4 regions of the Aliirhizobium cellulosilyticum genome follow, and region 1 is predicted to be linked to each of the others. Evidence: predicted binding sites of a transcription regulator. Region 1 holds the regulator's gene; each other region holds the start of a gene.

The links. Region 1 encodes LexA, which represses DNA repair genes until DNA is damaged. Its sites were predicted from a motif close to TGTTCNNNNTGTGTTCNG; they were not measured.
Region 2: the regulator LexA is predicted to act here: its motif matches at 2,856-2,873, upstream of GGE33_RS10675 (energy-coupling factor ABC transporter ATP-binding protein).
Region 3: the regulator LexA is predicted to act here: its motif matches at 3,349-3,366, upstream of GGE33_RS19605 (DNA polymerase IV).
Region 4: the regulator LexA is predicted to act here: its motif matches at 5,599-5,616, upstream of recA (recombinase RecA).

Annotation. Positions count from the first base shown of each region.
Region 1 covers NZ_JACIGW010000001.1:1,205,926-1,213,393, reverse strand. The annotation lists gene kdsA (3-deoxy-8-phosphooctulonate synthase) at 1-292, opposite strand, end outside; gene GGE33_RS05670 (VOC family protein) at 297-1,169, opposite strand; gene lexA (transcriptional repressor LexA) at 1,368-2,081, shown strand; gene GGE33_RS05660 (ComEC/Rec2 family competence protein) at 2,062-4,380, opposite strand; gene gltA (citrate synthase) at 4,907-6,196, shown strand; gene lpxB (lipid-A-disaccharide synthase) at 6,296-7,459, opposite strand; gene GGE33_RS05645 (LpxI family protein) at 7,456-7,468, opposite strand, start outside.
Region 2 covers NZ_JACIGW010000002.1:365,752-373,219, forward strand. The annotation lists gene glgB (1,4-alpha-glucan branching protein GlgB) at 1-1,626, shown strand, start outside; gene GGE33_RS10670 (winged helix-turn-helix domain-containing protein) at 1,630-2,820, opposite strand; gene GGE33_RS10675 (energy-coupling factor ABC transporter ATP-binding protein) at 2,930-3,616, shown strand; gene GGE33_RS10680 (energy-coupling factor transporter transmembrane component T family protein) at 3,616-4,221, shown strand; gene GGE33_RS10685 (biotin transporter BioY) at 4,252-4,815, shown strand; gene GGE33_RS10690 (thioesterase family protein) at 4,825-5,223, opposite strand; gene GGE33_RS10695 (histone deacetylase family protein) at 5,356-6,288, shown strand; gene GGE33_RS10700 (exodeoxyribonuclease VII small subunit) at 6,294-6,548, shown strand; gene GGE33_RS10705 (AAA family ATPase) at 6,629-7,441, shown strand.
Region 3 covers NZ_JACIGW010000005.1:50,158-57,625, forward strand. The annotation lists gene GGE33_RS19585 (PleD family two-component system response regulator) at 411-1,781, opposite strand; gene GGE33_RS19590 (response regulator) at 1,798-2,169, opposite strand; gene GGE33_RS19595 (DUF3572 domain-containing protein) at 2,301-2,609, shown strand; gene GGE33_RS19600 (hypothetical protein) at 2,611-3,252, shown strand; gene GGE33_RS19605 (DNA polymerase IV) at 3,370-4,656, shown strand; gene GGE33_RS19610 (L,D-transpeptidase family protein) at 4,795-6,126, shown strand; gene GGE33_RS19615 (hypothetical protein) at 6,415-7,002, opposite strand; gene GGE33_RS19620 (GGDEF domain-containing protein) at 7,267-7,468, shown strand, end outside.
Region 4 covers NZ_JACIGW010000001.1:1,420,136-1,427,603, reverse strand. The annotation lists gene GGE33_RS06695 (inositol monophosphatase family protein) at 1-584, opposite strand, end outside; gene ttcA (tRNA 2-thiocytidine(32) synthetase TtcA) at 618-1,484, opposite strand; gene alaS (alanine--tRNA ligase) at 1,538-4,192, opposite strand; gene recA (recombinase RecA) at 4,383-5,471, opposite strand; gene cckA (cell cycle histidine kinase CckA) at 5,709-7,468, opposite strand, start outside.

The DNA.
Region 1 (7,468 bases):
GGAAGCCGAATTCCTTCTTCAGGTCGGCAAAAATCTCCATCGCATTTTCAAGTCCGATGCCGCGCTTGCCGGAGATCGACGTACGGTTGGCCTTGTCAAAGGAGGACTTGTAGACCAGCCCGATGCCGAGCTTGCCGCAGAGCTCGCTCATCGTGCCGGCGATCATGAAGGCATGATCACGGCTTTCCATCTGGCAAGGCCCCGCGATCAGCGAAAGCCGGCCTGCATTGGAGAATACGACCTTTTTGTCGCCTTCGCCGACCGAAACTTCTGAATTGGGGGAGACTGCCATTCTACTATTCCTCGAAGCCGAACAAAACGCCTTGGCCGGGCGACGGCGACACGAGAACGCGACCATCCCGGCGAATGAATGCGACGTCATTAGCAGCAAGGATGATCTCTGTCACGGCCAGATCAAGACTGCGAAAGATCACGGCCTCCCCTACCAACCCGGCTGCCACCCCTTCGATAGGAAGACCGAAGTCATGCGCAATTTGCTCGCGCCTGAGAACGCGCACGGCTCCCGTTTCAGCCTGGAACACCAGTCCACCTTCAACTTCGATACCCGGCGCTCGCAGCACATTGTCAAAAAAGGCAACCGAAGCATGCGGATCATCACTTGCCAAAATGACTTCCTTCAAACCGGCAACCGAATTGGCATGGATACGCAATTCAGCCATATCCTGAGGGAAAGATACCAGCCGCTGGCAGGAGAAAGTAAAGAAATCAGCCGCACCATCCATCGCGGCAAAAGCAAGCTGGAAACGAGCTTCGACCTCGTCACCGTCCGGAGACTTTACAGCTCTGCCGAATTCGAGGGGCTCACCGCCGGAAATTCCGGCCGCGACATAATGCCGATGATCGTTCGACGCGTCTTCACTGGAGACCACGATGGCCGACAAGCCTTCACGTCCGCGGCGACCGCGATAAGCCAGATCGCGCTCGACAAAGACATTGCCTTTCTTGGCATGAGCCCCCGCCTTGCGCCTGTCCGCAACAGCCAGTGGCTCCAGATAGGTACCGTCTTCAAAAAAAACACAGGCATTGGCCGTACCGAAGGGATGCACGCCGTCAGGCGCGACAGTGAAACCCAAAGACGACAGCCGCTCGCGTGCCTTGCCGAGATTTCCAACAGGCAAAACGAGATGATCGATATTCCTAGCAGTCACACATGTCCCCCAGACTTCTGATCCGCTAGGCGTAGATTGGGCAGACCGCCGGGGAGCGCAAGTAGATTCCGACTGAGAACGTCATTCGGCATCCAAGAAACTGATTATATTGTCACGAAAATTTAAGGACTTGCGGAACACATATGGAACATATAGTGTTCGTTCTGCATTTGTTTCAAATCTGAAGGTGCGCCTCACATGCTGACTCGCAAGCAACAGGAACTGCTTTTGTTCATTCACGAACGGATGAAGGAGTCGGGCGTACCTCCGTCTTTCGATGAAATGAAGGACGCTCTCGACCTTGCGTCGAAGTCGGGCATCCATCGGCTCATCACGGCACTTGAAGAGCGCGGTTTCATTCGCCGTCTCCCCAACAGAGCGCGCGCACTCGAGGTCATCAAGCTTCCCGAAGCCTATGTTCCCACGCTGCAGCCGAAACGCGGTTTTTCACCGAGCGTGATCGAGGGAAGCCTTGGCAAGAAGCCGGCGACGCCTGCTGCCCCGCCTGTCTCCGCCAATGACAGCGCGTCTGCAAGCGTGCCGGTCATGGGCCGCATCGCCGCCGGCGTACCGATCTCGGCAATTCAGAATAATACCCACGACATTTCCGTCCCCGTAGAGATGTTGGGATCCGGCGAGCATTATGCGCTTGAAGTCAAGGGCGACTCGATGATCGAGGCCGGAATTCTGGATGGCGACACCGTCATCATTCGCAACGGCAACACCGCCAATCCGGGCGATATCGTCGTTGCACTCGTGGATGATGAAGAGGCCACACTCAAGCGCTTCCGCCGCAAGGGTGGCTCGATTGCGCTGGAAGCGGCAAACCCGGCTTACGAGACACGAATTTTTCCACCGGATCGGGTCAAGGTCCAGGGCAGGCTCGTCGGCCTCATTCGCCGTTATCACTGACACCGGAATTGTTGCCAACATCAGTTGGCGCTTCTGATCGATAATCCGTTCCTGCTTGATCTGAGACAGCAAACTGCGCCTCAAGACGGCCACTCGATTTTGGTTTGGAAATCCATTCCGGCAGATACGGGTCATAGAGATTGCGTCGCCAGTCGTATTGGCGATGAATGGTCCATGGGCGAACCGTGCCAGCCATTGCTGTCGTGACACTCCATTTTCCGGCTGCCGCCGCCCCGGAAAGATCGATTTCAATTGACCCTGTCTTGCGCAGGCTGGCGCCGCTCAGCATCGGGGTACCAGACCGACAGGAATGGAAACGCGCACGCGGCGCGATAACAAGGCCGGCAACGTCGCAAGCCGCTCCGGCATAACGGCCATCATCAACAACAACGACCAAAACACCTTCCGGTGACATGAATGCGCACCAGGCCTTGAGCTGACATGAGAATCTGACACTCCCTGCCTCCTTCATCAGTCGCTGCGCTTCGATCAGAACGTGTTCCGGAAGTCTTTCACTGGAAGAACCCGGCATATTTTTTAGAATTTCACTTTCCAACATCTCCGGCATAGCCAGCACTGGAAGCTGTCGCGCATACATCCACTGCCCATAGACGAACTCGGAGGGACGTTTCCTGTTGGCGGCAGCACGTTCTGCATCTCGATAAGCAACGAGGTTCCCATCTTCAGCGATGAGAAGACTTGATTGGGCGTGTTGCACCCCCACCCAGAACAGGGCCGCAGCGGTAAACAGGAAAGGTAAGCCCGAATAGCGAAGCCGTGTCCTGAGGAGCGTCAGTAGCAGAAAACCGCAGACCCCAAGCGGCAAAAACCAGGGGTGCTGTTCTCCGACGACAATGTCCCCGCCCCATCCCGCTACATGCTTCGCGATCAAGATGACCCATTCGAGGCTCCAGGCCATGATCCCGATGAAGGGAGCATCGAGGCCGAAGGGCATCAACAACATCGCAGCAAGCCCGGCCGGCATCACCAGGAAGCTGATGATCGGCATGGCAGCCAGGTTCGCGGCAAGCCCATAGGTGGCGACGCGATGGAAATGCTCGACGGAAAACATCGTCGTCGCAAGACTACCAATCAGCGATGTCGCGATAATGCCGGCGATAAAGCGCCAGCCAACGGCAGCCAATGTCACCAGAGGATGACGGATGGGAAATCGCTCCCGCTCTTCCGTTTCAGGGCGTCGCGACCAGGCCGCATAACCGGCCACGAGCGCAACCGTGGCAGCAAACGACATCTGGAAACTTGGCCCCAGAATTTCCGAAGGCGTCCAGATGAGGATGATCAGCGCAGACAAGGCTACATTTCGCAAACTTATCGAGGGCCGGTCCAAAAGCACGGCAACAAGTATCACCGCCATCATGATATAGGCGCGCTGGGCGGATACACCGAAGCCCGATACCAGATAATAGGCCGTAACCATTGCAAGCGCCCCGCCGGCGGCAATCTTCTTGATTGGCAGGGCCTGTGCGAGGCCAGGGAAAAGAGCAAAGACGCTACGCAATCCCACGAAGAAAATCCCGGCGGCAAGCGCCATATTCAATCCGGAAATGGCAACGATGTGAGCGAGGCCGGAGACCCGTAGCGCCTCGACTGTATCTTCGGAAATTGCCCGTCTCTCATCGGTGACAATGGCGGCGGCGAAGGCACCGGCATCACCCGGCGCAATCTCGCGAATACGATTGCCGATCTGCCTGCGCAGATCGAAGAGCCAGCGTAAGGCGAGCTGTGGCCAGCCGGTCGCCACATCCGACCCTCCAGCCTGCTGCGGAGCGCTATAGAAATACCCCACCGCACCAATGCCATCGAAATATGCCGAGAAGGCAAAGTCGTGCAGACCGGGCAAGGCCGGCCCGGAAGGCGGTGACAGCCTTGCGCGTCCGGAAATAGCTGCCCCGTTGTCAAACGGCTGATGCTGCGCCCTTGCCAGCAGCGAAACCCGGACAGGCGGGCGCCGAAGAATGGGGTTTGCTGTCTGTCGCACAGCCACGATATAACGCAGTCGCCCGGGACCGGCAGCCTCACTACGCTCGACAACGCCCATGACATCCGTTGTTACCGGTGAATCGAGAATGACCGTCGATTGCCGCCACGCTTCGATCTCGGCCAGCGCCATGCCACAAAAGCCCAGACACGCAAATGTGAAAAAGACACGCGCGCAACCATCTCTTGTTATCAACGCCAGAGCCGCCAGCACGGCAAGAGCAAGGAACGGCACCCATGCCAACGGCTCCACCGGGCTGAGGAACCACACTGCCGAACCGATGCCAATTGCAACAGGCATGAACAGAAAGCCGTGACCATGGAGGCGCTCCTCGCGGAGCGAAATTGAAAGAAATGCTCGCGCCTCCGCGAATGGCGCACCAATTCGCCTTCCGTAAGAAACCGGCGCTATCGCTGCAGTATATCGATGGGCTGCAGTTCTGATGGCCAAATCATCAGGCGCCGGTTGAAAATGCGATATCGGCTCGGCAGCAGCATTAGAGCGCCGGCTCAACGTTTTGGTATCTATCTTCTCGAAACCTTCAGCCCGCATTGAACCAGCCTGCCCCGATCATAAAATACAACCTGAGCGTTCTTTTTGAGTGCGTCAACCTGACGCATATGGGCTTGCCACCAGAACCGATTTTCTGATTGCAACAAGGGGTTGGCCACAGGGTCAAATGTCGATGCCCAATATCGTATCGCGCTGCACAATTTGCCGTCAGAACAGCTTGGCATCTGCTAAAGGATCATATAGCTAAACGTGGAACGCTTAATGCTTATGGCGCTTTTGAGGCGTCATGCCGCCAACCGGTTGGAGGATCAGAATGACGGAAACAAGCGCAACTCTCGCTCTCGGTGACAAGAAGGTCGACCTGTCGGTCAAGTCCGGTACGATCGGTCCTGACGTTATCGATATCGGCGCGCTCTATAAACATACCGGGGCCTTCACCTACGACCCCGGGTTTACCTCGACCGCTTCGTGTGAATCGAAAATCACCTATATCGACGGCGACGAAGGCGTGCTTCTTCATCGCGGCTATCCGATCGAGCAGCTTGCCGAACAGGGTGACTTCCTCGAAACCTGCTATTTGCTTCTTTACGGGGAACTGCCGACCGCAGCTCAGAAGAAGGACTTCGATCATCGCGTGACGCACCACACCATGGTGCACGAGCAGATGAGCCGCTTCTTCACCGGTTTCCGCCGCGATGCGCATCCGATGGCCGTCATGTGTGGCTGCGTCGGCGCTCTGTCGGCCTTCTATCATGACTCGACCGATATCACCGATCCGCACCAGCGCATGGTCGCTTCGCTGCGCATGATCGCCAAGATGCCGACGATAGCGGCCATGGCCTACAAGTACCATATCGGCCAGCCGTTCGTATATCCGCAGAACCACCTCGACTATTCGTCGAACTTCCTGCGCATGTGCTTTGCCGTTCCTTGCGAAGAGTACAAGGTGAATCCGGTTCTGGCCCGTGCCATGGACCGCATCTTCATTCTGCATGCCGACCATGAGCAGAACGCTTCCACATCGACGGTTCGCCTTGCCGGTTCTTCCGGTGCAAATCCGTTTGCCTGTATCGCCGCCGGCATTGCCTGCCTGTGGGGTCCAGCGCACGGTGGTGCCAACGAAGCAGCGCTCAACATGCTTCAGGAAATCGGTTCGGTCGACAAGATCCCGGAATACATCGCACGCGCCAAGGATAAGAACGATCCGTTCCGCCTGATGGGCTTCGGTCACCGCGTCTACAAGAACTACGACCCGCGCGCCAAGATCATGCAGAAGACCACGCATGAGGTTCTGGCCGAACTCGGTCACAAGGACGACCCGCTCCTGCAGGTTGCCATGGAACTCGAAAAGATCGCGCTCACGGACGAATACTTCATCGAGAAGAAGCTCTATCCGAACATCGACTTCTATTCGGGTATCACGCTGAAGGCGATGGGCTTCCCCACCACCATGTTCACCGTGCTCTTCGCACTCGCCCGCACCGTCGGCTGGATCGCCCAATGGGCCGAGATGATCGAAGATCCGCAGCAGCGTATCGGCCGCCCGCGCCAGCTCTACACGGGCGAAGCCAAGCGTGACTACCTGCCGATTTCGAAGCGCTAAGCGCCATCTGGATAAAAACAAAAAACCCGGTCGTATGACCGGGTTTTTTATTGGACGAAGAGACCTTCATCGGCAGCTCCACACGAACAGCCGGTGAAGCTAGCTGCGGTTCAATAGATCCAGGACAGCTGTCGCGGCCGCCTCGCCCGGAGGAACCGGCACCTGCAGCCGCTGCCATGCGAGATCAAATCCTTCCAGCATTGCCCGGCGCTGTACGGTATCGTTCGACAGCCGCTCCGACCAACGGCACAGGCTGCCGGGTCGAACCACCTCGTTGATATACTCTGGCACGACGGGATAATCGGCGATGAGGTTGGGCAAGGCTCCTGTCCAGATCTTGATCCGACCCGCGAGCAGCTTGATCAGCCAATCCGTCTTGTAAGCGGAAACGACCGGAACGGTCGCAAGACCAAGTTCAAGGATGACCGTACCGGAGGCTGCCATCGCAGTATCGGCCTCGATGAAGGCACCCCACTTCGCCTCGGCACCCGAAACCACCTCCACGGCAACCGGAAGACTGGCAGCGATTTCCCGCACCAGCGCTTCACGACGCGGAACGGTCGGCAGCAGAAAACGCGTGGCCCCGTTACGCTCCGAAAACTCCTTTGCCGCCTCACCGAAGACAGGCAAAAGGCTTTTGATTTCCGCGGACCGGGAGCCGGGCAAAAGCAGGATCGTTTTTTTCTCGCTGACCGCCTTGGTCGGTCGCGCCGCTCGTTGGCGCCGGACCTCAAGAAGGTCCGGATCATTGGTCAGACGATGACCAACGAAAATCGTCTCCGGTCCGCCAAGCCTTTGCATCGCCTCCGGTTCGAACGGCAGGACTGCAAGCACGCGATCGACATAAGCGAGCATTGCCTTGGCTCGATATTCTTTCCATGCCCACACGCTCGGGCAGACATAGTTGACGATCGGCAGCCGTGGTAGTGCCGCCCTCACCTTCTTCGCCACGCGATGTGTAAAGTCCGGGCTGTCGATGATGACGAGCACATCCGGCCTCGCCGCGATTACCGCACTTGCCGTCTGGTTGATGCGCTTGATCAGGTTCGGCAACCTGGACAGAACCTGCGTCAAGCCCATGATCGACAGCTCGGAAAAGTCGAAAAGCGAACGCAGACCCTGCGCCGCCAGCGCATCTCCGCCCACGCCGACGAGTTCCACCGGCCCGTCATGAGCAGCCTTGAGCGCCGTGATCAGATCGCCACCCAGAAGATCACCGGATACCTCGCCTGCGATAACGCCAACCTTCAGGACACGGCTCATGAAAGCCCT
Region 2 (7,468 bases), on a different contig from region 1:
GAGCTGCTCGACAGCCACGGCCACCTCTCGCCGCAACGCGCCGACCCGGTGGCGCGGTCATCGGAAGCGGCCCCATCAACCGCATCTATCGTCGCATCGTCGCGACCGTTTCGCTGGCATGATGCGGACTGGATGGAACGGCAGGCACAGGATCGCAGCCGCGACGGCGCGATGTCTGTCTATGAAGTGCATCTCGGTTCCTGGGTGCGGATTTCCGAAGAGGGCAACCGCTCGCTGGACTGGGTAGAGCTCAGCCAGCGACTTATTCCCTATGCGCAATCCCTCGGCTTCACCCATATCGAGATGCTGCCGATCATGGAGCATCCGTTCGGCGGTTCATGGGGTTACCAGCCGCTTGGCCTGTTCGCACCGACCGGGCGTCATGGCACGCCCGAGGACTTCGCCTATTTCGTCGACCGCTGCCATCAGGCCGGCATCGGCGTCATTCTCGACTGGGTGCCGGCGCATTTCCCGACCGATGTCTGGGGTCTTGCCCGTTTCGACGGGACCGCGCTTTATGAACATTCCGATCCTCGCGAGGGCTTTCACAAGGACTGGAACACGCTGATCTACAATCTTGGCCGCAACGAAGTGAAAGGGTTCCTGATCGCCTCGGCGCTCGAATGGCTTGAGCATTTCCATGTCGATGCATTGCGCGTCGATGCAGTCGCCTCGATGCTTTACCGCGACTATAGCCGCAACGAGGGTGAATGGGTCCCAAACCAATATGGCGGGCGAGAGAACCTTGAATCCGTCGAGTTCTTCAAACATCTGAACAGCATCATCCACGAGCGCTGCCCACACGCCTTTACCGTTGCGGAAGAATCCACCGCATGGCCTGGCGTGACCAAGAAACCGGAAGACGGCGGGCTGGGCTTCGATTTCAAGTGGAACATGGGGTGGATGCACGACACACTGCATTATGTCTCGGACGACCCGGTCTACCGCAAGTATGAACATGGCGGCATGACCTTCGGGATGATCTATGCCTATTCCGAGCGTTTCATGCTGCCGATTTCCCATGACGAAGTGGTACATGGCAAAGGCTCGATGCTTGGCAAGATGCCAGGCGACCGGTGGCAGAAGCTTGCCAACCTGCGCGCCTATTACGGCTTCATGTGGGGACATCCAGGCAAGAAGCTGCTTTTCATGGGCTGCGAGATAGGTCAGGAAAGCGAATGGGACCATGACGCCTCGGTCGTCTGGGATCTCCTCGACCGGCCGGAGCATGCCGGTATCCAGTTCCTCATCCGCGACCTCAACCGGCTTTATGCGACCGAGCCGGCGCTGCAGTTCAGCGACGTGCATCCCGAGGGATTTGAATGGGCCGTGGCGGATGACGCGGAAAACTCCGTATATGGCATGCTTCGCTCATCACAGGACCGTTCATCACATATGCTGGTCATGTCGAACATGACGCCAGTGCCGCGCTACGGCTACCGTGTCGGCGTGCCGGAAGACGGCCGCTGGGAGGTGGTCCTCAACACCGATGCAGCAATCTATGGCGGCTCGAATTTCGGCCAGATGGATGCCTGGGGACAACGCTCCCCGCAGCACGACAAGCCATACTCGATCGCGCTTGACCTCCCGCCACTTTCGACGGTGTTTCTGAGGTGGCTGAGGTAATCACTATCCTCGCCAACCGGGCTGATAGAAAACCTTTTCGACACCGGCAAACCTGCCCACCCGCTGCAGCTCCGCATCAAGCTTTTCCAGTCGTCCGGCCGATGCCCGCACGCCCTTTTCGAGCCATAGGCGCTTGACGTCGAGCACGCCCGCCTTGCGGTCCGCCTTCATGTCGATGCGGCCGATCATCCGGTCGCCTTCCAGAAGCGGGAAAACGTAATAACCGTATTGCCGTTTCGGCTCGGGCACGAAAACCTCGATACGGTAGACGAAATTGAACAGGCGCTCGGCGCGGTCGCGGTTGCGCAGCAGCGGATCGAACGGGCTCAGCACCCGGATGCGCGCCGGCGGATCGGGAATGTCGCCGAGATGATCGGGAAAACCGAGAAGCGCAAAGGAGGCCCGCGGACGGCTGCCGTCGGCTGCTTCGATCACCACTTCGGTCAGTTCGTCGCGATGGCTTGCCACCCAGGCTTTTGCTTCTTCCGGCGTGACGATATCCCAGAAGGCGGCGAGTTCTCCGGATGTGGCAAAACCGAGCTTTTTCATCGCGCTGCGGCAGGCCCAGTCGACGAATTCCTGATGATCGACTTCGGGTTCGTGATGATGAGTGGCGATGACGCGTTCGGTGAGATCATAGACCTTTTGAAAGTTGACCCGCCCTGCGATCGCCAGCTTGCCGGTGTGCCAGTAATATTCGAGCGCCGTCTTGTTCGGATGCCAATTCCACCAGCCGCCGGACTTGTGGTCCTCCATCTTCATATCGCGGGACATGATGGCCCCGTTTTCGGCGATATGTCGGAATGTGTCGTCGAAAGCGGAATCGAAGCCCTCGCCATGCCATTTGCGCCAGCGCTCTGCGAGGATAGGTTCACGGCGACGAAAGCGATGTTTCCAGTAACGGAAAAGCCGCGCCGGAATGATCGAGGCGTCGTGGGTCCAGTGCTCGAAAAGCTCGCCGTCCTTTTCGAGAAGCGCGGTCAGATGCTCCCGTCGATAGGTCTGGTTACGGGAAAACAGGATCATGTGATGGGCGCGCTCGACGGTGGCGATACTATCCACTTGGACGAAGCCGAGATCGTCGATCAGTTGCAGGAGATCGGCCTTGGCCAGCGCGCGACCGGGCGGAGCGCAAAGCTGCTGCCGTTCCAGAAAGATCCGCCTTGCCTGCTCGTTGTTGATCAAAATAGCCATGGCGGGAGACTATGGGCTTCATGCAACCTTTGCAATGTTCTTTTTTTGTTCCGAATTCCTTTGTTGCCGATGGCGGTTTATAGACGCGGGAGGATTTTGAGGATCAGGTTTGGATATCCACTTTGAAAAGGTCGAGGTTCGCTTCGAGGGCCGCACCGTCATCCATCCGCTCGACCTGACGATAAGCGGGCGGCGGGTCGGCATTATCGGGCTGAACGGCTCCGGCAAGACCACGCTTGCGCGGATGATCAACGGGCTGGTCAAGCCATCGTCCGGCCGGGTCACGGTCAACGGTTTCGATACGGTGACAAACGAAGACGAAGCGCGCGGACAAAGCGGATTCATTTTCCAGAACCCGCAGAACCAGATCATTCTGCCGCTGCTGCGCGAAGATATCGCGCTCGGCCTCAAGTCACGCAAACTGCCGAAGCCGGAGGTGACGGCGGCGGTCGATGCCATACTCGACCGTTTCGGTATAAGACATCTCGGAGACCGGCGCGCGCACGAGCTTTCCGGCGGAGAGTTGCAACTTGCAGCGCTGGCCTCGGTGCTCGTCACCGAACCAAAAATTCTGGTGATGGACGAGCCGACCAACCAGCTCGACCTGAAGAACCGCAACCTGGTGGAAAAGACGATTCACACACTGCCGGAAGACGTGATCGTCATCAGCCACGATCTCGATCTCGTGGCCGGTCTGGACCGGGTGCTGCTCGTTCATGAAGGACGGATCGCGGCAGACGGTGGACCTGCCGAAGTCATCGGCGAGTACCGAGCGATGCACGGAGCGACAGCCTGATGCGCTCGCTGCATATCAATGGCGACAGCGTTCTGCACCGGCTTCCGGCGGCTGTGAAACTGGCGGCGCTGGCCATCATCAGCCTGATCCTCTTCATGATCAACAATGCAGGATTTCTCGCGGGTGCGGCATTTGCAGGCCTTGCCGGCCACGCGCTGCTGAGAATCAGCACCGCGGAGATCTGGCGCCGCATGCGCCCGTTTGCACTGATCGTTGTCGTCGTTGCGCTGTTTACGGCGACTTTCAACGGCACGGCCGAAGGACTGACCGCGTTTTTCCGGCTGGCGGCGCTGGCGCTTTTCGCCAGCCTTGTCACCGCAACGACGACGACCGGCGATTTCATCGACGTGATCACCAGGGCTGCGATGCCGTTGGAGCGGCTGGGCATTCTGAAAGCGCGGGATGTCGGGCTTTCGATCGGCCTGGTCATCCGTTTCGTGCCGGAAATCCTCAGCCGCTACGAGGTGATCCGGGATGCGCATTACGCCCGCGGGTTGAAGCCGCGCCCGGTGTCGCTCATCGTTCCGCTGATCATCACAACGCTCCAAAGCGCGGACGAGATTGCCGCTGCCATTGACGCCCGCGGCATCCGCAGTCAGAAGTGACGGATTGTCAGTCTCAAGGAACTCCAAACCATGGCAACCCGCGACCTCGTTCTTTCAGCGCTCTTTGCCGCCATCATCGTGGCTCTCGGCCTCGTTCCGCCGATCATGCTCGGCTTCATTCCGGTTCCGATCACCGCCCAGTCGCTCGGCGTGATGCTGGCAGGCGTCGTGCTCGGCGCCAAGCGCGGCACGATTTCGGTGCTGCTTGTGCTGGTGCTTGCCGCGATCGGGCTTCCGGTTCTTTCCGGCGGCCGTGGCGGCCTTGCCGTGTTCATGGCGCCGACCACCGGTTATCTGATCGGCTGGGTCTTCGCCGTCCTCACCACCGGCTACCTGTCGCAGCTTCTCGTCAGCCACAGCCAGGCCGGCTTCGTGCAAACGGTCAATTTCTTCGTCGCGGCGCTGTTCGGCGGTGTGATCGTTCTTTACGTCTGCGGCATCAGCTATCTGGCGCTGATCACCGGCCTCGGCTTCTCAAAGGCATTCATGGGTTCGCTCGCCTTTATTCCGGGCGATGTCCTGAAAGCCGTGATCGCAGCCCTTGCCGGCCGCGCCGTCATGGTCGGCTACCCGCTCCTGCCCCAGAGGGCCTGAGCATAAGGCTCAATCGAGAAACGAATAAAGCCAGTCGCGCAGGTCTTCCGGAAGCGCGACCGGGCTGCCACCCTTCCCGTCTGTTGCGACCCAGACAATCTCGACTTCGGCGACAGCTTCTTCGCCACGGGTCATGCGCACAAGGAAACCTGCCGATTTTCCGCCGATCTTGCTGACACCGACATGGGTGTGGACGATATCTCCGACGGCAAGCGGCACATGGAATGTCCCGGCAACCTTGCCGGTGATGAAGAACGGGTCATCGTCCTTGGTCTTGCGGCGACGCCAGAAGGCGGCAACCGCTTCCTCGGCGCGGTCGATATAGACCGAACGGAACATCTGGCCATTCATGTCGACGTCGCGGAAGGCAACGCGAAAATCCGACGCCTTGATCGTATCCTTGGCCACGCACACCTCTGAACAGCCATTTCCCCAACACTATTCTTTCCGGCCAAACCGGCCCGAGGGCAAGGGCTGCTGCTTGAAAAAATGCGGCGGATGCGCCATGTCGTGGGCAACAGACCGTCGGGGACACGTTTCATGACCACCCGCCTTTACGAACACCAGATCTTTCTCGAACATCCTGCACCTGAAGGCCATCCTGAGCGACCCGACCGGCTGCGTTCGCTGGCGATCGCGCTCCAGCATCCGAATTTTTCCGATCTGGCACGCAAGGAAGCCCCCCAGGCCAACGAGGATGCGGTCCTGCTTGCGCATCCGGAAGAGCATCTTCGCGCCGTGATGCGCGAAATCCCGGAAGAGGACACGATCCGTCAGATCGAGGCGGATACCTATGTCGGGCCGAAAAGCCTGCAGGCGGCGCTGACCGGTATCGGCGGCGCGATGGCGGCTGTCGACGATGTGATGACGGGCAAGGTCGACAATGCCTTTGTTGCGGCCCGGCCTCCGGGCCACCATGCGGAAAAATCCAAGGCAATGGGCTTCTGCCTGTTCAACAATGGAGCGATTGCAGCGCGCCATGCCCAGCAGACCTATGGCGTCGAGCGCGTCGCGATCATCGACTGGGACGTGCATCACGGCAACGGTACGCAGGACATATTCTGGGATGACCCGTCTGTCCTGTTCTGCTCCACCCACCAGATGCCGCTCTACCCCGGCACAGGCGCCAAGAACGAAACGGGTGCGAAGAACACGGTCGTCAACGCGCCGCTTTCGCCCAATGACGGCAGCGATCATTTTCGCGATGCGTTCAAGGACCGCGTGCTTCCGCGGCTCGATGATTTTCGTCCCGATTTCATCATCATCTCGGCCGGTTTCGACGCGCATCACCGCGATCCGCTGGCGCAGATCAACCTTGTCGGCGATGATTTCGACTGGGCGACCGGGCGGCTGATGGAAATTGCTGGGAAATACGCCAACAACCGGGTCGTCAGCCTGCTTGAGGGTGGTTATGATCTGGAAGGACTGGCAGAATCCGCCGGCATGCATATCGTAAGACTGATGAGAGGATGAAGGACATGACCGAAACCACCGATACGATCGATGTAAGCGGCTATTCCTTCGAAAAGGCTGTTGCCGAACTCGAAAGCATCGTTGCGCGGCTGGAACGCGGCGACGTGGCGCTGGACGAGTCCATCGCCATTTATGAGCGCGGCGAAGCGCTGAAGAAACATTGCGAGAAGCTGCTCAACGCGGCCGAAAACCGGATCGAGAAGATCCGCCTCGACCGCGCCGGAAAGGTGCAGGGCGTCGAGCCGCTCGACGGGGAATAAGGCTCAGCGGTAACGCTGGAAGGCGCTCCCCGATAACTGCATGCGTGCTCCGCCACCAGATGCCGCAAGACAGGTATGCCATGAGCAAAAAGCCGAAAGTCCGGGCCAAACCGCCTTACCTGCGCAGCATTTCCATAAAAAGCACTTGGACGGACTTCGAAGCCTATCCCTATTCCCTGCCGCTTTTGCAGGGCGGGGATTTCTCCCTTCGGTTCGACCACCCGATTACGATCATCGTGGGGGAAAACGGCATCGGCAAATCCACCCTTCTGGAGGGCATTGCCGTGCTTGCCGGATTCGATGATGCCGGCGGCGGCAGTGGTTACCGTCCCGTCGATCACTCGATGGCGATCGAAACGCCCGGCGGCATCCTGTCCAAATGCCTAATCGGCGGATGGCTGCCGAAAGTTTCTGCAGGGTGGTTCTTCAAGGCAGAGACGTTCTTCTCCGTCGCCCGTTATCTCGATCAGGCCGCCAGAGAGAGCAACGAGATGGGGCCGGACTTTCTTTCCTATTCCCATGGCGAAGGGTTCCTGCGTTTTTTCCACGAACGCTGCCGGCGACGCGGTATCTTCATCCTCGACGAACCGGAATCTGCACTTTCTCCCAGACGCCAGATCGAATTGATGAGGATATTGCGCGAGGCGGAACATGCAGGCGAAGCGCAGTTCATCATCGCCACCCATTCACCGCTGATCATGGCCTATCCCGGCGCACGGCTTTTGCGGATGACGAAGGACGGGCTGTCGGAAATCGATTTCCGCGAGACCGACCATTTCTCGCTGATGAAGGAGTTCACCTCCGATCCGGAGACTTTCGTCGCCGAAATATTTCCGCCATCCGAAGGCGATGAGCAGATGGACCTGTATTCGCAAGACCCACCCCCATATTGAGCTTGGCGGAGCAGCTGCCCGCCCCTG
Region 3 (7,468 bases), on a different contig from region 1:
GAAAAAATGGATTCGCTGTTGGTTAAAATTTGCGCCTCACGGCGTCCAACCACTTAACGCTCGTCAATAGCAGTGAAGTAAAACCAACCTGAAGGCGGGTTGTTTTCTTGGAGGCTACAACCGCCACGGAATTAATTCCGAAGGAAAATGACATTCTGGCCCAACCGCCTACCGAATTACAAACAACTAAACTCGGATATGCTTTTCACCAAATTTCATCCGGGGATTTCAACCCATTGGAAACAGTGAAACTGCGTGCGGCATTTTGCACCGGCTCACTAGGCTCAAGAATTTCCAGATCGCCACAAAACTGTGATTTATTCCGTCTGTAAATCGCCACCACGGCACGGAACCATTGAACGAGATCAACCGCTTACGAAACGACTGTCATTTCTGTCGCCGATTCGTGATCAAGCTGCATTTGCAACGACGCGGTTTCGTCCGTCAGCTTTGGCCTTATAAAGCGCCTGATCGGCCTGCTTCAGCAATTGCTCCGGCGTGTCGGCATCTCCGGTGCTGCAGGAGAGGCCGAAAGATGCCGTCAGCTCGATTGCGGTTCCGGCATTTTTGAGTACGAACGGCGTCTTCTCGATGATGGCGCGCAGACGCTCTGCGACAGCAGCCGATGCTGTTGCATCCGTGTCCGGCATGACAACAACAAATTCTTCACCCCCGTACCGGCAGGCAAGATCTGCTCCTCGAACTGTCGAGCGAATCCGGGAGGCGAACTCGTGCAGCACGTCGTCGCCAGCGTCGTGGCCGTATGTATCGTTCACTGATTTGAACCGATCGATATCCATGAGGCAGATCGACAGAGGGCGCGAACGAGCCGCGGCTCGGTTGAAGAGTATCTTCAGATGATTGTCGAGATATCGACGATTATTCAAACCCGTCAGGGCATCCGTGACGGCGAGCTCGATCGTGTGCTTCACGCTCATCCGCAGGCGATCGTTGTAACGCTTCCGCTTGATTTGGGTGAGCGTACGCGCCAGCAATTCATTCGGGTCGATCGGACGAACGATGTAGTCGTTGACGCCGAGATCGAGCGCGCGAACGATCATGTCCTCGGCACCGGCTTCGGCCGCCAGCAGAATCGGCAGGAAGCGCGTCCGTTCCAGTGAACGTAGCTGAGAGCATAGGCGCAGGGGATCGTAGTCGTCGAAATTGGCATTGACGATGACAAGATCGAAACTGTTTTCCGCGGCTTCGAAGATAGCGGCCTGTGGATCAGACATCGCGACGACGTTGCAAACCGGCTTCAGCGCCTTGGTAATGCGCTCCTGCGAGCTTGCGCGACCGTCGACAAGCAAAATCTGGCCGATATCGTCGCGGCCGTCTGCGCCCCTGAGTATATCCTCGATAACGAGGCTATGGGCCGTGTCGGCCCGAATTCGTAACTCGTCGCTCAGAGCCTTCAGGCGCACGAGGCTGCGAACGCGGGAGATCAGCTGGACGTCATTGACGGGCTTGGTGAGGAAATCGTCGGCACCGGCTTTCAGCCCGCGTACACGGTCGGAGGGCTGGTCGAGGGCAGTCACCATGACGACGGGAATATGAGCCGTCTTGGGATTGGCCTTCAGACGCTCGCATACTTCGAAACCATCGATGCCGGGCATCATGATGTCGAGCAGTATCAAATCCAGTGGGGTGCTTTCGCAGATCGCCAGTGCCTTGTAGCCGTCATCGGCCGTCAGCACGTCGAAATATTCAGCCAGCAGACGCGCTTCGAGAAGCTTCACATTGGCCGAAATGTCATCGACCACCAGTATCCGCGCTGTCATGCCCGTGCTCCCCGCATCATGCGTCGCCGAGGTAAGTCTTGATTGTTTCTATGAATTTCGGCACCGAGATCGGCTTGGAAACATAGGCTTCGCATCCACCCTGGCGAATGCGTTCCTCGTCCCCCTTCATGGCGAAGGCAGTTACGGCGATGACCGGGATGACATGAAGTTCGTCGTCTTCCTTTAGCCACTTAGTGACTTCCAGACCGGAAACTTCGGGGAGCTGGATATCCATCAGGATAAGATCGGGACGATGCTTGCGGGCGAGATCGAGCGCTTCCATGCCGTTTCGGGTCTGGATTGTTTCATAGCCCGACGCCTCAATCAGATCGCGGAAGAGCTTCATGTTCAGCTCGTTGTCTTCAACAATCATGACCCGTTTGGGCATTGCGATCCATTCCTCAAATCGCGCCTTCAAAAGCGTATGTTCGGTATATAAGCTCCAAAATGGTTGATTCCACTGAGCTCAGTTTCGCCAAGACTAGGGCCATTTGGTTGAGAAGAGGTAACTCCCGAACAATGCCGCCGAAAACGACCGAACAGGACGCCAGACGCGTCAACGCTGAAGAGACGGCTGCCGCGGTGCTTGGCTGGATGGCCGGCGAACCGGACATGATGCAGCGTTTTCTTGCGCTGTCCGGCGTGTCACCTGATCAGATACGGTCAGCCATATCAGATCCCGGCTTCCTAGCCGGCATGATCGACTTCGTGATGGGCCATGAACCGACATTGTTGGCATTCTGCGAAGCCACAGGGACCAAGCCAGAGACTGTCATTGCCGCGCATCATCATTATTCCGGTCCCTATATTGGTCCCGGAGACTTCTGAGATGAGCGAAATCCTCGACCTGTCCCATATCAGCCTGAAAGACAGGCCGCTGATCGTCTGCGACGTGGATGACGTGGTGCTGCAATTCTTTGCCCCGTTTGAACACTACCTGAAAAAGGATGGGCTGGAACTGCTGCCGCGTTCATTCAGGCTCACCGGCAATATCGTTACTGTCGGCACGGATGTCGCGGTCGAGGACATGGCGGTCAAACAGTTGATCGGTTCGTTCTTCGAGCAACAGGAAGAGTGGCAGACACCTTTCGATCTCGCGCTCGATACGCTGAATGCGCTTGGCGCCGATGCCGACGTGATGTTCCTTACCGCGATGCCGCCCCGCTACAGCGAGCCACGACGACGCCTGCTCGACCGGCTCGGCTTCGACTTTCCGCTTGTCGCAACGGAAGAACCGAAGGGACCGGTAATGCGACGCATCCATGGCGAACGCGCCCTGCCCTCAGTCTTCATCGACGACATGGCGCACAATCTTCATTCGGTGCGCGACCATGTCGACAACTGCCTTGTCCTGCACATGATGCCGGATTCCCCGCTGCATCTTCTGGCACCGAAGCCGGATGACGGCATTACAAGGGCGCTTGATTGGGCGCAGGCCGGAGATCTCATTCGCGCGCATATAGGCCGTTAATTCGTAACCGAGCAAAGCGGGCGTCCACCGGCAACAAACCATTGCAGACTTGCCTCATCCTCTTGAGTGCCAATCGATTGCGGCTTATCGTGCCGATGTTCAATCTTTGTTCCTGACATGACCTCTTCGGCCGACATAATTTTGGGTTTCTGTCGCGACTGCCTTGCCGAGCAGAAGGCGGAGACGCGCCGTTGCCGCAAATGCGGATCGCCCCGGCTTGTCTATCATCGTGAGCTTTACGATCTGACGCTGGCGCATATCGACTGCGACGCTTTTTATGCGACGATCGAAAAACGCGACAATCCGGAGCTTGCCGACAAGCCGGTGATTATCGGCGGCGGCAAGCGCGGTGTCGTATCCACCGCCTGCTACATTGCCCGCATCAGCGGCGTCAGATCGGCAATGCCGATGTTCAAGGCGCTGGAACTCTGCCCCAACGCTGTCGTCATACGCCCCGATATGGAAAAATATGTAGGCGTTGGCCGTCAGGTGCGGCAGCTGATGATGGAGCTTACGCCCCTCGTTCAACCGCTTTCGATCGATGAGGCGTTTCTCGAACTTGCGGGAACCGAACGGCTGCATCGCGATCCGCCGGCACGCATCCTTGCCAAATTCGCAAAGCGCATTGAGAGCGAACTCGGAATTTCGATTTCAATCGGGCTTTCCTATTGCAAGTTCCTCGCCAAGGTCGCTTCCGACCTGCAGAAACCGCGTGGTTTTTCCGTCATCGGCGAGGCAGAAGCGAAGGATTTCCTAGCTCCTCGTCCTGTCACCACCATCTGGGGGGTCGGCAAGGCGTTCAGCGCCACGCTGGAGGCCGATGGCATCCGCACGATCAGCCAGCTGCAGCAGATGGAGGAAGGCGACCTGATGCGCCGCTACGGCTCGATGGGCCAGCGTCTCTACAGGCTTTCCCGCGGGATGGACGAGCGCGAAGTGCATTTGAATGATGCGGCAAAGAGCGTTTCGGCCGAAACGACATTCTTCGAAGACATTTCCCGGCATGATGACCTCGTGCCTGTCCTGCGACGCCTTTCGGAAAAAGTGTCCGCACGCTTGAAGAAGCACGAGATCGCCGGTCATACGGTTGTGCTCAAGATGAAAACGGCCGACTTCAAGAGCCGGACACGCAACAGGCGGCTGGAAGACCCGACACAGCTTGCCGACCGCATCTTCCGCACCGGCCTTTCGCTGATGGAGAAGGAAACGGACGGCACGAAATTCCGCCTGCTCGGGATCGGGGTAACCGATCTTTGCGGTCCGGCACTGGCGGACCCGCCAGATCTCGTCGATCAACAGGCAGGGCGGCGGGCGGCGGCTGAAGCGGCAATGGACAAGCTGCGTGACAAGTTCGGCAAGGCGGCTGTCGAGACTGGTTACACGTTTGGCGACAAGCGTCGTTGAGCCATAAGAAGCGTGTCGGGAATTCATTTCGAAATCGCAGGAACGTGATGAATTGACACGATCCTGCCACTTTTCAGAAAATTTTGATTAAGTTTAACACGCTAAATTGCCGACCATTGTAATGCGTAAGAGGTCTTCATGTTGCGTGGCGTTTTGTTCAGCCTCGGACTCCTGTCCGGGACCATCCTTTCTCAGTCTGCTTTTGCCGACACCGCAACGCTCCAGATCATCGTATCGAAAGACCAGCAGTCGATGACGGTCTATGACGGCGAAAAGGTCGTAACGACCACGAAGGTCTCTACCGGAAAAGCCGGACACACGACGCCGAGCGGAATCTTCTCGATTCTGGAGAAGCGCAAATACCATGAATCGAATATCTATTCGAACGCTCCCATGCCCTTCATGCAGCGCCTCACTTGGTCCGGTATCGCACTTCACGAAGGCAATGTGCCGAACTATCCGGCATCGCATGGCTGCGTTCGCATTCCGACCGGGACCGCCAAGGCGATCTACGACATGACGGAACGCGGCGTGCATGTGGTGATCGCCGATGCACCGGTGAAGCCGGTGAAAATCGAAAACGCCAACCTCTTCATGCCGTTGAAGCGTCTGCCATCGGAACCGCTGTTTCCGAATGCCGATCTGCGACCGACCGCGATGAAAAAGGCCGCCGACGGATCCTACGATGTGGCAATGGCCGACACCGATCCTATGTCGACCGGTTCCTTGCAGGCCGTTGTTCCGGAAGATCCAGCGCCGCTGCGCATACTCATTCATCGTCGTGGCGCACGCGAAACCATGCTCGATATACAAACCCATCTGACGGATCTCGGCTTCGACGCTGGTGTTGCCGACGGGATTGCAGGGCCGATGACCCGTGATGCGATCGCCGCCTATAAGCGGTGGAAGGGTCTTCCGGCCAGCGGCACGATGATCAGCAAGGATTTTCTTGCTGCGCTCTATCATTCGGCCGGAGAAAAAGAGCCGCCGGCAGGTCAGATCCTCGTGCGCCGCAATTTCGAACCGCTGTTCGAGGCGCCTGTTGGCATCAAGCACCCGGAACAGGCTCTCGGCACGTATTTCTTCACAGCCGATCATCTTGAGCGGAATGCAGAGACCGCCGAGTGGCATGCGATCACGTTGAAGAACGAGATGACCGCTGACGAAATGAAAGAGTTCGGCATCGACAAGCCGGCAGATTCAAGCATTCCCAACGCTGCGGCGATGGCACTCGACCGGGTAGACATTCCCAAGGACGTGCGCGAGCGTATCGGCGAACTGATGGCAAACGGCACATCGCTGACCATTACGGACCAGGGTCTTGGTCCGGAAACCGGCAAAGGCACCGACTTCGTAACACTTACGCGCTCCCAGGCCAATATCGCTCAGGCAGGTCTCAACCAGAGCGAACCGAAACCCGCGCGCCGTTCGAAAAAAGAATCATATATCGGCGGTATCGGGCTGTATTGATTGCCAAAATCCGGACCAGCTTGTTTGCCTCGGTCTGAAACATGGTATCGCTTTGAAGCATGGAAGGCGACACCAAAGCTTTCAGCCGAGGCAGGCTAGACGAAAGTCGCAAGTCAAACCGTGCACTACGCCACATTGCGACCACGTTCACTTTCTACCTGAGCGGCATGGAAGTACCCCCGAAACCCGTGTCCCCCATGGGTGACGCTTCCATCAGTGTTGGACGGTTATGTGTTGTTTTTCTTCCATGACCGTCCTCCGGGTGGATGAACGGCATCAAACTATCCATCACAGAATATCGTAAAGCCTGACAATCCAACTTACCTGATAGGCGATTGCGGCAACGACCAGAACCAGCTGGCCTCGTCTGGACCTGATGAACATCGCAATGATCGATATCGCGACAAACGCCGCCTGGCGAATGGGATATTCCATGCCAAGCGAGTGGAAATAGTCTTCACCCTTGGCCATGGTATCGCCGATATCAAGCAGGGCCGCAAAGGCAAGAAGCCCGAAAAACCAGCGTTTTCTTTGTTCGAAATAATCCTCGAAGCCCCTGTAGTCGGTCATCTGGTCGGGAAACAGCAAGGCTGTCAAAGCGGCGAAAATCATCGTGTAGAAGATCAGGAACCCGTAGAGCGGAAATGTCCAGACGGGGACGAACATCAGGTGAAACTCGTACCACCAGAAATGCACGATGGTGATGAGCAGAAAGACGACCCAGCCGAGATGAACCGGATAGACCTTGATCGTTCCCGGGTGCTGGACGAAACGCGTCAGGCCATTGACGAGACGCGCAAGGCTCAGCGCCAGAACCATGCCGATGATGGTGCGCACATGTCCGAAATATTCAGCATGGGTCGGCGGGAGTTCCATGCGATCGCCCTCTGTTTCAGCCGTCCGGCATGATCGTAGCATTCCCTGCGCCGGGCAAGCGGCGAGACGCGATCAGACATCCCTCGACATGAGAGCCCACGGGCACTCACCGGACGGATCGCCGCAGAGCAATCTTGGAAAGGGCATATCTGCTAATTGATTGCTGATCGCCGATCGATATAACCGGCAAAAAACACTTGCCTATTGTTCAGGAAACAGCGCTCCAAAGTACAAGAACGCGATCCTGACTGCCGTGATGGATTGATGAACGGTGTAGCTTTTTTCCTGGGCGTGAATTTCGTCGTTGCGGTTTGCTTCAGCGCGGTCTTCGCCGTTGTTGCCACCCGAAGCCGCTCGCGCCGGGCTGCGCTCTGGCTGGCGGCGGGGTTCGGCGTCGCATCACTGTCTGCGGTCTGCGAGCTTCTGGTCGCTTATACGGACACCCCAAAGATATGGGCAATTGGTG
Region 4 (7,468 bases), 210 kb from region 1:
CTGGCAAACAGGCGAACTTTGGCGAGATTGGCCAGAACCTTCTCACGCTCATGGCCGAAGAAATAACCGGCCGATGCCATTCCGATCATCTCGCCGAGCGGCTGGGGTGCTGCGACCGAAAGCTTTATCGCTTCGCCATCCGGGCGACGCAGGAAGGCGCCTGCCCCCTTTTCCGCCATGACCCAGTCGTCACCCATCGGATCATAGATGATGCCGGCAACCGTTTCACCCTTATAGACCACCGCCGCCATGACACCGAAGGCTGGAATGCCGGAAGCGAAATTGAAGGTGCCGTCGATCGGATCGACGACGACGGCCAGTTCCGCATCGGCCAGTTTTCCCAGCAGAGACGGATCAGCAGCAACGGATTCTTCGCCGACAAACAGCGCGCCCGGCACAACATTGTCGATTTCCCGGCGGATCATGCGTTCTGCCGCTTCGTCCGCCTCCGTCACCAGATCCGACGGTTCGCTCTTGGAGCGAATGTCATCGCCGCCCAAGCGACGGAATCGCGGCAATATTTCGGCTTTTGCGGCAGCTTTCAGGAGGTCAGCAAGCTTCAGGACGTCGAGCGGCAAAGTCATTTGAAATCCAATCTGCGTTTTAAGATGGCAAGATCAGTCGCCGGCCGAGGCCGACAGGCCGGTAAAGTCAAAAAGTTTCGGGTCGAGAAGGTGGGACGGGTTCACATGGGCAAGCGCGCGCAGCATCGTGTCCTTGCGGCCCGGCATGCGCGTCTCGATATCGGCAAGCATCTGCTTCATCGCATTGCGCTGCAAGCCATCCTGCGAGCCGCAAAGGTCGCAGGGGATGATCGGGAACTGCATCGCCGCCGAAAACTTCGCCAGATCGTCCTCGGCGCAATAGGCCAGAGGCCGCAGCACCATAAGGTCACCCTCGTCGTTCAAAAGCTTGGCCGGCATGCCGGCAAGACGGCCACCGTGAAAGAAGTTCATGAAAAAGGTTTCAAGAATGTCCTCGCGGTGATGACCAAGGACCAGAGCCTGACAGCCCTCCTCCCTCGCCACGCGGTAGAGATTGCCGCGGCGCAGCCTGGAACAGAGCGAACAATAGGTGGCGCCCGAAGGCACCTTTTCCTTCACGATCGAATAGGTATCGCGATATTCGATGCGATGTTTCACACCGATCGAGGTCAGATAATCCGGCAGAATGTGTTTGGGAAAATTCGGCTGTCCCTGATCGAGATTGCAGGCGATCAGTTCGACCGGCAACAGTCCACGCCACTGCAGATCGAGCAGAACGGCGAGCAGCGCATAACTGTCCTTGCCGCCGGACAACCCAACCAGCCAGCGCTGCTGATCCTTCAGCATGCCAAAATCTTCGAATGCCTGGCGAACCTGGCGCAGCAAGCGCTTACGCAGCTTGTTGAACGAAACCGAGTTCGGCGCATCGCGAAACAATGCAGGCGCAAGACCGGTTACGGCCTCGTCCATCTCGTCTTCGATGACAGCGTTCAATCCCATGGCAAACCTCATGCAAGACGGGCGGCCAGAAGCCGCCCGGTCGTTTCTTTCAATCAGGCGCCAAGTGCGGCCGCAACCGCCTCGATCGCCTCGTCTGCCTTGGCGCCATCCGGGCCACCAGCCTGGGCCATGTCCGGGCGACCACCGCCACCCTTGCCGCCGAGAGCGGCGGACGCGATGCGGACCAGATCGACTGCGCTGAACCGGCCAACCAGATCTTCGGTCACAGCGACAACCGCGCTTGCCTTGCCGTCTTCGGACACGCCGATCAGCGTGACGACGCCTGAACCGAGCGATGCCTTGCCTTCGTCGGCCAGGCCCTTCAGGTCCTTGGCGTCGATACCGGCCAGCACGCGGCCCATGAACTTGGTGCCGGCGATTTCGCGGGCATCCGAGCCAGTGCCGCCTTCACCTCCGCCCATGGCGAGACGACGCTTGGCATCGGCCAGTTCCTTTTCGAGCTTGCGGCGCTCCTCGAGTAGAGCCTCGACGCGAGACACGACGTCCGAAGGCTGAACCTTCAGCGCGCCGGCCAGAGTCTTCACACGATCGTCCTGTTCCGACAGATAGGCGCGGGCCGCTTCACCGGTTACGGCTTCGACACGGCGAACGCCGGCGCCGACGGCGCTTTCCGACAGAACGCGGACCAGACCGATATCGCCGGTCGCATTGACATGTGTGCCGCCGCAAAGCTCGATCGAATAAGGCTTGCCGGCCTTCGGTCCATCGATTGCCGTTCCCATGGAGACGACGCGAACTTCATCGCCGTATTTTTCGCCGAACAGCGCCATCGCGCCTTCGGTAATCGCGTCATCGACGCTCATCAGGCGGGTGGTGACCTTGGCATTTTGGATGATGATGGCATTGGCCATTTCTTCAACGCGCTGCAGTTCCTCCGCCGACATCGGCTTCGGATGCGATACGTCGAACCGCAGGCGCTCGGGCGCTACCAGCGAGCCCTTCTGGGCGACATGGGTGCCGAGCACTTCACGCAGCGCCTCATGTAGCAGATGGGTTGCCGAGTGGTTGGAGCGCAGGCGCGAACGGCGGGCGTGATCCACTGTCAGTATGACGGCGTCACCGACCTTCAGCTTGCCTTCCGAAACCTTGGCAATGTGAACAAACAGTCCCTCGCCCTTCTTCTGCGTGTCAGAAACAGCAACCTTGCCATTATCGCTGAAGATGACACCTGCATCGCCCATCTGACCACCGGATTCGCCGTAGAACGGCGTCTGGCTAACGACGATCTGGACGTCTTCGCCGGCAGCAGCGGTATCAACCGCCTTGCCGTCCCTGACGATCGCCTGGATTACACCTTCGGCCTTCTCGGTGTCGTAACCGAGGAATTCGGTAGCACCGTGCTTTTCCTTCAGCTCGAACCAGATCGTTTCGGTCGCCTTGTCGCCGGAGCCTGCCCAGTGCGACCGGGCTTCCGCCTTTTGGCGCTCCATTGCATCGGTAAAGCCGGCGATATCGACGCCGATTTCGCGGGCGCGCAATGCGTCCTGTGTCAGATCGAGCGGGAAGCCGTAGGTGTCGTAAAGCTTGAAAGCGGTCTCGCCGTCGAGCATGTCGCCCTTATCGAGATCGGTCGTCGCATCGGAAAGGAGCGTAAGGCCGCGCTCCAGCGTCTTGCGGAAGCGGGTTTCTTCCAGCTTCAGCGTTTCGGACGTGAGCGCCTCGGCACGAACCAGCTCCGGATAGGCGCGTCCCATTTCCTGGATGAGCGTCGGCAAGAGCTTGTACATGACCGGCTCCTTCGCACCCAGAAGCTGGGCGTGACGCATGGCGCGGCGCATAATGCGGCGAAGGACGTAACCGCGACCTTCATTCGACGGCAGGACACCATCGGCAATCAGGAAGGCTGAAGAGCGAAGATGATCGGCGATGACGCGGTGGCTGGCGCTACCTTCCGCCTTGACGCCCATGACATCCTCGATCGTGCCGATCAGGGTGCGGAACAGGTCAGTGTCGAAAACGCTTTGCTTGCCCTGCAGCACGCAGGCCATACGCTCGAGGCCCATGCCGGTATCGATCGACGGACGCGGCAACAACGAGCGCTCGCCCGGTGCGGTCTGCTCGAACTGCATGAAAACGAGGTTCCAGAATTCAAGGAAACGATCGCCATCCTCTTCCGGCGAACCGGGAGGACCGCCCCAGACGTTTTCGCCCTGGTCGATGAAGATTTCCGAGCACGGACCGCAGGGACCGGTATCGCCCATCTGCCAGAAATTGTCGGAGGTCGGGATGCGGATGATCTTGTCGTCGGAGAAACCGGCGATCTTCTTCCACAGGGTCGCAGCTTCCTCGTCCTCGGAATAGACGGTTACCAACAGCCGGTTCTTCGGCAGGTCAAAACCTTCGGTGACGAGCTTCCAGGCAAGCTCGATCGCATTCTCCTTGAAATAGTCGCCGAAGGAGAAGTTGCCGAGCATTTCGAAGAAGGTCAGGTGGCGGGCGGTATAACCGACATTGTCGAGGTCGTTGTGCTTGCCGCCGGCGCGCACGCATTTCTGTGAGGTGGTCGCGGTGGAATAAGGCCGCTTTTCAAGACCGGTGAAGACGTTCTTGAACTGCACCATGCCGGCATTGGTGAACATCAGCGTCGGGTCGTTGCGCGGAACGAGCGGGCTCGAATCCACAACCTCGTGGCCGTTCTTCTTAAAGTAGTCGAGGAAGGTCGACCGGATGTCATTCACGCCGCTCATGCTACGCCCTTTTCAACCGCCGATGCGGTACCAGTATTTGAAGTCAAAAGGCTTGTATCGTCCACATAAGCGACTGTCCAGCCGAACAGAAAACCGGCCGCACATCTTGCGATGGCGGCCGGTAAAAAGTGACATCAGGTAAACAGAAGAGGTGTCCTGCCTGCGGCGGAATGCCCCTCACCCAATCAAATCAGTCATCGGCGGATCCGTCACCGTCATTGGCGTCCGGACCACCGTTCTGCAGGAAACGATCTGCGATCAGGCCGGCATTCTGGCGCAGCGAAGTTTCGATCTCGCGCGCAAGTTCCGGATTTTCGCGCAGGAAGGTTTTGGCGTTTTCGCGCCCCTGGCCGAGACGCTGGCTGTTATAGGAGAACCAGGCGCCCGACTTCTCGACAATACCGGCCTTGACTCCAAGATCGACAAGTTCGCCGGTCTTCGAAACACCTTCGCCATACATAATGTCGAACTCGACCTGCTTGAAGGGAGGCGCCATCTTGTTCTTGACGACCTTGACGCGGGTCTGGTTGCCCACGACTTCCTCGCGCTCCTTCACCTGGCCGATACGACGGATATCGAGACGAACAGAGGCGTAGAATTTCAGGGCGTTACCGCCGGTCGTCGTTTCCGGCGAACCAAACATCACGCCGATCTTCATACGGATCTGGTTGATGAAGATCACCATCGTGTTCGACTTGGAGATCGACGCGGTCAGCTTGCGCAGCGCCTGGCTCATCAGACGAGCCTGAAGACCCGGCAGGCTGTCCCCCATCTCGCCTTCGATTTCGGCGCGCGGCGTCAGCGCCGCAACCGAGTCAACGACCAGAACATCGACAGCGCCGGAACGAACCAGTGTGTCGGTGATTTCCAAAGCCTGCTCACCGGTATCCGGCTGCGAAATCAGGAGGTTCTGCAGGTCGACACCGAGCTTGCGGGCATAGACCGGATCAAGCGCGTGTTCAGCATCGACGAAGGCGCAGATGCCGCCCTTCTTCTGGGCTTCTGCAATCGTCTGCAGCGCGAGTGTCGTCTTACCCGAACTTTCCGGGCCGTAAATTTCGATGATACGGCCCTTGGGGAGGCCGCCAATGCCGAGCGCAATATCGAGGCTGAGAGAGCCGGTAGAAACCGTCTCGATCTCGACGATATTTTCGTTCGAACCGAGCTTCATGATCGAGCCTTTGCCGAAGGATCGTTCAATCTGCGAGAGTGCTGCTTCGAGCGCCTTACTCTTGTCCACGCCTTTTTCCTCTACGAGCCGCAATGTGTTCTGTGCCATGAGATCCCACCTTTAGGTTATTGCCGCCGCGCAAGCAATGAAGCAGCCGATGGGATATTCGTACTCATTTTGTTCTCATTTTGCAAGCCCCGCCCAAGTGCCTGCAACAAAAACATTATTTCACCTTTGTTCCATTAATGTTCACGCCATCCTCCGGCTGTGGAAATATCGATTGGAATCAACAGCTTCGGCAACCGGATACCAAGGTCGATCCGCTCTCGGAAAGACCGTTGGGCACTATTCCGAATCAAGCATCTCGCGCACGGCGACAGCCAGTTGCTTGAGCGAAAACGGCTTCGGCAGAAAGCCGAATTTCGCATCCGCTGGCAGGTTGCGGGCAAAGGCGTCTTCCGCATATCCAGATACGAAGATGAACTTCAGGTCGGGATAGGTCTTGCGCAATTCGCCGAGCAGCGTCGGGCCGTCCATCTCGGGCATCACGACGTCGGACACCACGATATCCACCTTGCCTTCAAGCTCTTCCATGATGTCGAGCGCTTCAGTGCCTGAGCCGGCCTCGTGGACAGTGTAGCCACGTGTCTCCAGCATGCGCTTGCCGCCGCGACGGACTGCTTCCTCATCTTCTACAAGAAGAACGACGGCAGATTTTCCCGTCAAATCCACATGCTCGGCGGTGGCTGCTGCGGTCGTCTCGGCCTTCACAACATTATCAGTCACCCCTGCGATAGCGGCCGGCGCATGAGAGACCTGCTGAACTTCAGGGATATGGCGTGGCAGGAACATACGGAAGCTCGTTCCTTTGCCCATCTCCGATTCCGGATAGATATAGCCGCCGGACTGCTTGACGATGCCATAGACCATCGCCAGGCCGAGGCCTGTTCCCTTGCCCACTTCCTTGGTGGTGAAGAACGGTTCGAAGATCTTGTCCATGATTTCCGGCGCAATACCCGTGCCGCTGTCGGAGACCTCGATCATGACGAAATCTTCGGACGGCAGATCAGCCTGCTGGAAGCTTGCGGCATCGCTGGCCGTCACGTTGCGAGTTTTGATCAGAATGGTGCCGCCGCTGGGCATCGCATCGCGCGCGTTGACGCAGAGATTGATCAGTACCTGCTCGAACTGCGAGAGGTCCGTGCGCACCGGCCAGAGATCCCGACCATAGTCGACCTCCAGTTTGACATTGGTGCCGGAAATCAGGCGATCGACCAGCATGCGCAGGTCGCCCACCACATCGGTCAGGTTGAGCACAGCCGGGCGCATCGTCTGCTTGCGCGAGAAGGCCAGCAGCTGGCGCACCAGCACGGCCGCCCTGTTGGCGTTGCGCTTGATCTCCATCAGATCGGCAAAGCTGGCATCGGAAGGCCGCGCCTGCAACAGGAGGTGATCGGAAGACAGCAGGATCGCCGTCAGCACATTGTTGAAATCGTGCGCGATACCACCCGCCAGCGTGCCGACCGCATTCAGCTTCTGTGTCTGCGCCATCTGTGTTTCGAGCGCCTTCTGCTCGGTCGTCTCGACAGCATAGACGATCGCCACTTCCTCGGGTGCCTCGTCGCTTTCGTCGATCACCGCATTGACGTAAAAGCGCACATAGCGGTTTTCGTCACCCGGATGCCGCGATTCGAGCGGCAAGATATCGCCCTGCCTGTCCTTGGCAGCGGCAAGCGCCTCCATCAATGTTTCCCGGGCGCTCTCGTGGACGATGCGCTCCAGTTCTGCGGCACCGGCATCAACGTCGTCGCGAGACACGACGCCGGCGAAAAGCCTCAGGAACGGCGCATTGATGCGCAGTATCTTGCCATTCCCGTCCACCGAGGCGATCGCCATCGGCGTGTTGTTGAAAAACCGGGTAAATCGCATGGCGGAGGCGGACTGGTCGGTTTCCGTGCCTTTCGCCCGCATCAGAACGACAGTGCGGCTTTCGCCCGGCGCTCCATCGCGCATGGCGCTGACATTGTGAACCAGTTTCGCCGGAAGACTCTGACCGTTTGCGCGGCGAAGGTCGAGTTCCAGTGTTTCCGTGCGCTTCAGCCCGG